Regions from separate parts of the Micromonospora sp. MGP-C2 genome, predicted to be linked through region 2. Evidence: riboswitches for the same ligand, from Rfam matches in the RefSeq annotation. Region 2 holds a riboswitch; each other region holds the start of a gene.
What was found. Region 2 has a riboswitch for cyclic di-AMP ahead of AC3CF1_RS29590 (C39 family peptidase). Riboswitches for the same ligand answer to the same signal wherever they lie in the genome.
Positions count from the first base shown of each region.

Region 1: it holds a riboswitch for cyclic di-AMP, as region 2 does, so the genes downstream of both, AC3CF1_RS22205 (coiled-coil domain-containing protein) here and AC3CF1_RS29590 (C39 family peptidase) in region 2, are expected to answer to the same signal.
Region 3: it holds a riboswitch for cyclic di-AMP, as region 2 does, so the genes downstream of both, AC3CF1_RS19950 (C40 family peptidase) here and AC3CF1_RS29590 (C39 family peptidase) in region 2, are expected to answer to the same signal.
Region 4: it holds a riboswitch for cyclic di-AMP, as region 2 does, so the genes downstream of both, AC3CF1_RS01110 (transglycosylase family protein) here and AC3CF1_RS29590 (C39 family peptidase) in region 2, are expected to answer to the same signal.

Region 1 is NZ_JBYMEN010000002.1:4,830,766-4,832,957, forward strand. It holds partial or broken gene AC3CF1_RS22200 (carbonic anhydrase) at 1-127, shown strand, start outside; gene AC3CF1_RS22205 (coiled-coil domain-containing protein) at 184-1,203, opposite strand; cyclic di-AMP (ydaO/yuaA leader) riboswitch at 1,208-1,338, opposite strand; gene AC3CF1_RS22210 (YibE/F family protein) at 1,505-2,192, opposite strand, start outside.
Region 2 is NZ_JBYMEN010000002.1:6,434,410-6,436,601, forward strand. It holds gene AC3CF1_RS29585 (hypothetical protein) at 1-540, shown strand, start outside; cyclic di-AMP (ydaO/yuaA leader) riboswitch at 825-966, shown strand; gene AC3CF1_RS29590 (C39 family peptidase) at 1,199-2,047, shown strand; gene AC3CF1_RS29595 (hypothetical protein) at 2,154-2,192, opposite strand, start outside.
Region 3 is NZ_JBYMEN010000002.1:4,360,395-4,362,586, forward strand. It holds gene AC3CF1_RS19945 (N-acetylmuramoyl-L-alanine amidase) at 1-835, opposite strand, end outside; cyclic di-AMP (ydaO/yuaA leader) riboswitch at 1,087-1,222, shown strand; gene AC3CF1_RS19950 (C40 family peptidase) at 1,236-2,192, shown strand, end outside.
Region 4 is NZ_JBYMEN010000002.1:352,020-354,211, forward strand. It holds gene AC3CF1_RS01105 (ThuA domain-containing protein) at 1-581, shown strand, start outside; cyclic di-AMP (ydaO/yuaA leader) riboswitch at 736-908, shown strand; gene AC3CF1_RS01110 (transglycosylase family protein) at 909-1,580, shown strand; gene AC3CF1_RS01115 (hypothetical protein) at 1,706-2,077, opposite strand.

The DNA of each region.
Region 1 (2,192 bases), 1.6 Mb from region 2:
GGTGGTGGGTGTGTCGTACCGGCTCGCCGCCGGAGCGGTCAGCCCGGTGGCCGCCGTGCCGGCCTGCTTCGCGACGCTCGGCGAGGAGGCCGGGCCCCTCGACCCGGCCGCGCCCGCCGCCGCCTGACGCGACGAGGGCCGCCCCGCGCGACGCGGAACGGCCCTCGGCGAGGGTTCAGCGGGTCAGAGCAGCGACATGTGGACGTGGTCGGTGTGGTTCGACGGCCCGCTGTACGAACTCCAGCCGGTCGCCGGGAACCAGATCTGCCGGTTCCAGATCACGTAGTAGATGCCCAGCCGGTCGGCGTTACGGATGAGGAAGGCGGCGACGTTGTTGCCGTACCTCCGGGTGTCATCGTTGTGCCACGGGGCGAAGCCGCTCTTCTGCAGCGACCAGTCGCAGGCGCGGCCCTTCGGATGCTCCCACGGCCCACCGGATCGGTAGCAGCCGACAAACCGGTTGTAGCCGGCCGCCTTGACCTCTTTGTACGCGTGCAGGGTGCGGGGCGTGACGCAACCGGACGTGGTCGGGTCATTCTCGCTGCACGACTGCGGCTTCCAGTCACCGTCGGCGGTGCGACCCGGGCCGATCTTGGCCACCTTCGAGGTGGCGTCCACCAGGCCGCCGGTGAAGCCCTTGCCGCCGACGAGGGAGAGCGCCTTGTCCGCCTCGCTCTTCCGCTTCGCCATCAGGGCGGTCTGCTTCTGCTGCTCGCGGACCTCCGCGTCGAGGGCCAGCTTGGCCTGCTCGGCGCGGGCCTTCGCCGTGTTGACCTCGGCGAGCTTCTTCTCGTTGACCATGTTCATCTCGTCGAGCACCGCGGCACGCTGGACGAAGGCGTCGGGAGCCTTGCTCTCCAGCAGCATCGCGAGCGCGCCGATCCGACCGGTCCGGTACGACTGGGCGGCGATCAGCCCGACCTGTGGGGTCAGCGCGTCCAGGTCGGCCTTGGCCCGGTCGACCTCCAGCGCAAGTTCCAACTGCCGCTTCTTGGATTTGTCCAGTTGGGACTTGGCGGCGGAGTAGTCGCGGTTGGCCTGCTCGATGACGTCGGTGAGCAGTTGCGGCTCGCCGTCCTCCTCGTGCCCGGACGGCGTGGGGGTCGTCGGGGCGGCGTGGGCCGGGAGGGGCCCGGCGAGCACGGTCAATGCGGCGATCACGGCCACCACGGGTGTCAACCAGCGGCGTAGGGGTGCCGTCACAATGTTCCCTTCCGTCGACCGCCGACCGGGTTAGCTGACGGGTTCGGGGCGGAAGTGGCCCCTACCGCTGACGCGGATTCACCCCACGTACCTGGGTCCCCGATTCGCCGGTTGGCGATTGGGCGGTGGCACCGCAGGCGCCGCTTCGCGCCTTCATCGGTAACCGGCAGCGAGGTTACCCGAGAGTCGGCCGGGTGAGCTACGCCTGGATGCCGACCAAAAGCGTCAATTCGCCATAGCGTTGAGTGACCAGTGACGTGGTTCTCAGGGTGGAGGCCCGATCTGGTCACGCTGAGGAGTGTCACCATGCCGTATCCGTGCTCCTGTTCGACTCCGGCCACCCGGCGGTGGCGGTGGATGGGGGTGGGGTCCGCGTCGGTTCCGGCTCGTCGGGGCGACCCGCTCGCGGTGAGATGAGTGCGGCCAGTGCCTCCGCCCGGTCCGGCTGAGGTCGCGGGGCGGAAGCATCGGTGGACGGTGTGGCGTCCGCACGCCCGGCCGCGGTCACCACTGCGGCCAGCCCGGTGGTCAGTGGCACGGCGGCGATCAGGCCGAGGGTGGCGACCGCGCTGCGGACGATCTCCTGCGCGAGGAACTCGCTGGTGAGGATCTGCCCGATCGGCCGCGCGTCGGCGGTGAGCAGGAGCAGCAGGGGCAGCGACGCGCCCGCGTACGCCAGCACGATGGTGTTGACAGTGGAGGCGATGTGCGCGCGGCCGACCCGGGTCGCGGCCCGATAGAGCTGCAACCGGGTCAGGCCGGGGTTGGCGTGCGCCAACTCGGTGACGGTGGCCGCCTGGGTGACCGTCACGTCGTCGAGCACCCCGAGCGAGCCGATGATGATCCCGGCGAGCAGCAGACCGTGCAGGTCCACGTCGCCCTGGAACATCGACAGCGTGGTGGCGTCCTCGCTGCCGAAGCCGGTGAGGTGGGTCGCCGCCGTCGCGATGGTGGCGAGCACGCCGGTCAGCACCAGGCTCCCCAGGGTG
Region 2 (2,192 bases):
GGCGCGGCCAGGACCGCCCAGCGACGACGTGTTGCCTGGCTGACCGCTCAGGAGGAGATGGAGCGGGCCTGGGCCGGGTACGACGAGGCGGACACCGCTGCCCGTCGCTTCGCTGGTGCCGGGGCGCTACCCACCCCCTGCACCCCCCACACCCCCGCCGAGTACGCCGCCCGGGAGCGCTATCTGCACCGGGCGGCGATGGCGGCGTACTGGCGGGGCGACCTGACCATGGCGCAGCTCGGCGACGTGTTCGCGCACCGGCGCGGCTGGGATCCCCGGCGGCATCCGGTCGAGCAGGAGGTGCTGCTCAGCCGGGCGGTCCGGGACGCGCGACTGGCCGACTACGAGGCTGCCGCCACCCGGGAGCGGGCCGCATGGCGGGACGCGGAGCTGGCCGCCGAGTCGGTACGCGTCCTCAACGCTGAGGCGTACGCGGCGGCGGCCCGGCTGCGGCCGGCCCCGCTGCCCGCTCGCCGGGCGGCGACCGGGGCGTTCCGACCCGCAGTCGTGGCACGGTGGCGCCCGGCCCGGATCAGTTGAGCCCGATCCGTGACGTGAGCCGGGTCACGCCGATACCGAATCGGTCGTCCGGCACGATCGGCCCGATTGTTCCCGTGATTGTGGCCGCATTATCGGCGGCCTGTCCGGTTGTCGCCCGTTGGCGACTCCGTAACCGCTTGTCCCATCGAGTCACGTCAGCGGCAAGACGCGCAGAAATTGGCGCGTGAATTCGGGTTTGCGCAGGTGAACCTGGCTTGGCAGGGTGTGGGCGGCCCAGTAGTGTCGTCCCGTCCGGTGCGGTAACCGATCGCAAGAGGCGACGCCGCGCCGACCCGCTCAATCGTGATGAACGAACCGGGGACCCATCAGTAAGTCCGGGGTGAATCCGCGAGCCATGGCCCGCGGTAGGGCGATCTTCCCGCCCGAATCCGTCAGCTAACCCGGTAGGCGGTGTCGGAAGGAGTTCCATCCTCGTGCAGCACCTTTCCACCCCTCGGTTGTTCCTTCGCCTCCACGGCGTAGCGGTGCCCCCGCTCATTCGTCCAGTGACGGTGAGCTGACCCCCCGGGTCATCGCCTAACCGCCCGGCCACGCCGGGCGTTCCCCTGAGCGGTTCACCATCCGCGGACCATCGTCCGCGCGCTGGCGCCTGCCCGGATGCCGGTCCGGCCCCGGTGTGCCGCTCTCCCCCCGATCCGTGGAGGACCCCGTGAAGCACACCCTGAAGCGTCAGCTCCGCCGCCTCACCACCGAGCGTCCGTACCAGATCGTTGCCGCCTCCGCCGCGGCCCTCGCCATCGCCACCACCACCGGCGCCATGCTCACCACCGCCGACGACGCGCCGGCCGGCCAGCGCACCGCGACCACTGTCGCCGAGATGCGCAGCGACGTCGCCGCCTCCCGCGGCGAGGTGCGCGAGGCGTCCCCGTCGGCCAGTGCCGCGCCGACCACCGCAGCCCCGGCCACCACCGCCGCGTCACCCGCGGCCAAGGCCAGCAGCAACCCGGACCTGACCCGTAAGCCGGAGCGGCCGAAGCCGCCGGCGACGAAGGTGCTCGACTACGACTACGAGGCGCAGAACACGTACTACAACTGCGGCCCGGCAGCTACCCGTAACGCGCTCAGCGCCGCCGGCGTCGACCGCACCCAGAATGAGCTCGGCGCCGAGCTGGGCACCACCGAGATGGGCACCAACTCGGCCCTGGACACCACCCGGGTGCTCAACGCCGAGGTGAAGGGCTCCCCGTACCGGACCCGGATGTTCGCCGGCGCGCCCAGCCCGGCCCAGATGGACCAGCTCCAGGCCGACGTCGTCAAGGCCATCACCGACGGCCGTGGCGTGGTCGCCAACGTCGTCGGCGACGCCACCGACACCAACGGCGGCTGGCACTCCTACGGTGGCGGTCACTACATCGCCGTCGTGGGCTACAAGGACAACGGCCGCACCGTGCGGATCGCCGACTCGGCGAACCCGGCCGACGCGTCGTACTGGATCACCACGATCAACCTGGCCAACTGGATCGCCAGCCGGGGCTACTCCGCCTGACCCAGGCACGCTGGACCGCCGCGGGCGCCGTCCCCCACAAGGGGCCGGCGCCCGCGGCGTCTTCGTCCGTGCCGTCAGCAGCCTGTGCCGTCAGCAGGCCGTGCGGTCAGTAGGCGATGAAGCCGTACAGCGCGAGGTGGTTCGA
Region 3 (2,192 bases), 2.1 Mb from region 2:
CGGAGAGGTCGTGGTTGCCGTAGTCACCGTCGCCGAACGCCTCGTAGGGCGCCGGGATCCACTCGCAGGAGATGGTGCGCGGGCACTCCAGCCCGTCCGGGCGGGCCAACCGGCGCAGGCCCAGCCGATCCAACCAGGAGCGCTCGGGTTGTACCGCGCGCGCCGGCAGGGTGATCCGCTGGCCGTCGTCGGTCAGCCGGGACTCGCCCGCGGCGATGGTGGTGAAGACCTCGTCGGCGAAGGCCGCGGCGGCGTCGGCGCTGTCCGCACCGGCGTAGCGGGCCACCGCGCCGTACCAGGCCGCCGGGTCGGTGTCCGCGCCGACCGGCGCACCCAACTCCCGCTGGTACGCGCTGAGCAACGCGGCCCCACCCCGGATGTTGACCGCTGCATCGGTGCGCAGCGCCTCGGGGGTGGCACCGGTCAGTGCGGCCGCCGCGTCCACGGTCTGCAACGCGGCGGCGGTCGGTGCGGGGGCCTCGACGGGTCGGGGCGCGGGCACCCGGGAGGGCCGGGAGTCGTCACCGCGTGGGTCCTCGGCGCCGGCGTCGTGGTGGCCGCGCCCGGGCAAAGCGGTCACGTGGCGGGCGTCGGTCAGGTGCATCGGGCCGTAGCCGCCGCTCGTGCTCGGTGTGCCGGCGTTGCTGTCCCAGCGGGACTCCAGATAGGAGACGCCGAGCAGCACGCCCGTCGGCACGCCGTACTCGGTCGCCGCGGCGGCGTACTGCTGCTGGCGATCGGCGGTGGGTGCGGCGGTGGCGGCCGTGGAGAGTGGCACCGCGCTCGCGGCGGCGACGACGGTCGTGGTGAGCAGCGCGCGCCAGCCGGCCGACACTGTTGGATGGTGCATCGAACCCCCTAGATTCTCGCGGGTAGAGGTCAGGTCACCATCGCGCCGCTGGAGAGTCTGCGTCAATACCTTTCCATCTATCTACTTGTTGAGAAAGAATTCTTCACACACGGTCGGTGACCCCCACCCAATCGGTACGGAGTGTCACGGCCGTACGGGTTGCGGATCGGTAACGGGCGTCTCTACTCTGGTCATTTGTCGGCCCGACAGCAGCTCCGCCCATCCCGGGCGGTAACGGACCGACACCGCCGAGTCGTTTCCGAGCGAACCGGGGACCCACGTCCCTCGGGGTGAATCCGCAGCCACTGCGGTAGGGCGCCGACTTCCCGCCCGAACCCGTCAGCTAACCCGGTAGGCGGTCAGGAAGAAGGAGTACGGAACCCCGGTGGCACTCCATGCCCCGCGGCCGTCGTCCGAGCGGTCGGCATTCGCCGTCCCGACGTCGATCGTGCCGCGCCCACGCTGGTCCCGCTTCACCACCGCTCTCGCCGCACTGGTCGGCGTCGCCGTCGTCCTGACGGGCAGCGCCACGGCCGCCCACGCCGACCCGTCCGTCGCCGAGATCGAGCGCCAGATCGACGCCGACTGGAACACACTCGAACCGATCATCGAACGGCACAACGCCACCCGGGCCGACCTTGCCGTCAAGCGCAAGCAGGCGGACGCGTTGGCCGCCCGCATCGCCCCGCTCGAGCGGCAGGTCGACGCCGCGATGGACAAGGTCAGCGCGCTGGCTGTACGCGCGTACAAGGGCGAGACCGTCTCGACCGTCAACGCGATGCTCGGCAGCCGGTCACCCAGCGAGGTGGTCAGCCAGCTCGAAATGCTCGACCGGTTCGCGCACAACCAGCAGCAGGACGTACGCGAGGTCGCCGACCTGCGCGACGAGCTGGCCGCGCAGAAGGCGCCGCTGGACGAGATGGTGGCCCAGCTGGCCCGCACCGAGGCCCAGTTGGCGGCCAAGAAGAAGCAGATCAACGAGGAGATCGACCGGCTGCAGAAGCTGCGCCTCAAGGTGTACGGCAACGGGGGCGGCGGTCCGCTGCGTCCGGCGCCCTGCCCCGGCAGCTATCCCGGCGGCGCTGCGGGCACGGCGGTCAAGTTCGCCTGCGCGCAGATCGGCAAGCCCTACGTGTGGGGTGCCGAGGGCCCGAACTCGTACGACTGCTCCGGGCTGATGCTGGCCGCATGGGCGAAGGCCGGGGTGTCGTTGCCGCACAACGCCGCCCAGCAGAGCCGCGTCACCAAGGACGTCAGCAAGGCCGACCTGCGGCCCGGCGACCTGGTCTTCTACTACAGCGACATCCACCACGTCGGCATGTACGTCGGCAACGGCTGGGTG
Region 4 (2,192 bases), 6.1 Mb from region 2:
TCGCCCAGCTCGTCGGCGACGCGGGCCCGGTGGCGATCGTGACCACCGTCGACCAACTCGCGACCGCACTCGACGGCGCCCGCCTCCTGGTGGTGAACGCCAGCGCCGACCGCACGGCCCCAATCCCGCAGGACGAGGAGTTCGGCCGCGTTCTCGACGCCTTCCTGGCCCGTGGCGGCAGCCTGCTCGCCACGCACAGCGCGACGATCGCGTTTCCCCAGCTCGCGACCTGGCGGTCCACGGTCGGCGCCGCCTGGGACCACGGTCGGACCTTCCACCCGCCGATCGGAACCAGCCTCATCCGACGCACCGACATCGAGCACCCGATCACTACCGGTCTCGTGGACTTCGAGGTGCACGACGAGCGCTACACCGACCTGGAGTTGCTCGACGGCGTCGACGTCGAGACTCTCTACGTCCACGACGAGGGTGGCGACACCCAACCGCTCGTCTGGGCGCGCACGGCCGGGAGCAGCCGGATCGTCTACAACGCACTCGGTCACGACACCCGGTCGTACGAGTCGCCGGGACACGTCGAGCTGCTGCGGCGCATCGTGCTCTGGCTCCGTCACCGCATCTGATCCGCAACGGTCCACGGTGGTCACTGCACACTGACCACCCGCCCGCAACCGCTGCGAGTGACGCCCCGCGTACCCCGGTGAAGAACTTCACAGGGGTTGGGCGATCGTCACCGACCGTGCCTAACGTCGGTCGGGTTCGCCACTGCGGACACCACGGCCGGCAACGCCAAATCCTGCCCCCGGTCGGTGGAACCCAGTCACCCGGGCAGGAGCGGGGGACCCAAACGTTCCTCGGTGCACGTCACCTCGGGGTGAAGCCGCCATCGTGCGGCCGGGCTCCTCGGCCCGAACCCGACAGCTCACCTCGCCGGCGTGGAGGAAGTTCACATGACGTCTGTCTACACGCCCCGTCACCGACGGGTCACCACCCGCCGTCTCGCCGTCGGCACCCTGGCCGTCGGTGCGGTCACCGGTGCTGTCGCCCTCTTCGGCCCGGCCGCCCCCGCGCAGGCCGCGGTCAACTGGGACGCGATCGCCAAGTGCGAGTCCGGCGGTAACTGGAAGATCAACACCGGCAACGGCTACTACGGTGGCCTGCAGTTCTCCCAGAGCACCTGGGCCGGCTACGGCGGCAAGAAGTACGCCGCCCGTGCCGACCTGGCCAGCCGCGGCGAGCAGATCGCCATCGCCGAGAAGGTGCTCGACGGGCAGGGCATCGGCGCGTGGCCGACCTGCGGCAAGAAGGGCGGGTCGTCCGGCGGCTCCACCGCGAAGCCGTCGACGAAGTCCACCGCGAAGCCGTCGACGAAGTCCACGCAGAAGCCCACCGAGCAGCAGGAGCGGCCCTCGCGGCGGGAGCAGCCGGCGACCCGCAACCACGAGCGCACCGCGCCGACCACGGGCGGCCAGACGTACCTGGTCAAGCCGGGCGACACCCTGTCGGAGATCGCCGACAGCCACCGGGTGACCGGCGGTTGGCAGGCGCTCTACGAGCACAACCGGCAGCTGATCGGGGCCGACCCGGGCCTGATCTTCCCGGGTCAGCGGCTCAGCCTCTGACGGTCTTCCCGCGTCAGCGGCTCAGCCTCTGACGGATGACACACGAACGCTCGGCCGGGTCACCGGCCGAGCGTTCGTACGTGTGGTGCGATCAGCCCGAGCGCCCGTACCCCGGGGGGAAGCCGTCACGCCGCGGAGGCGGATGCCTTCGACCCTCGGTGCGACGTGACCGGGCCGGCGTTCCAGCCCCAGCGGGGCGCCGGTGCGCTGCCCTCCCCGGACCAGCCCGTGCCGCCCTCCTCGTTGTCGCCGCCGTCGACGGTCATCTCGACCGGGGCGGGTGTGCTGCGGGCCAGTCGCATCGACTGCTCCGCGCCGGCGCGGGCCGCGCACGGCCAGGACTGCCCGGCGCACTGAAGGTTGCGGCACTGACCCTCGTCGTCCGGCTCGTGGGCGCTCAGCACGTCGATCGCCAGTTGCCAGAGCAGCGGGTCGGTTACGTCGTGCGGCCGTTCGGCAGTGCGACTCGGCCGGTTGCTGGTGTCGTCGTCGGACATTGTGGGTCCCCCCTTGTCAGGCTGTACCCCACAAGGGTCACCCGTGAGCCGCTGGTTAAACCGCCGACCTGCTGTGATGTGTCTCCGGTCGCAGCGGTCGCCGGGACGCCGCACG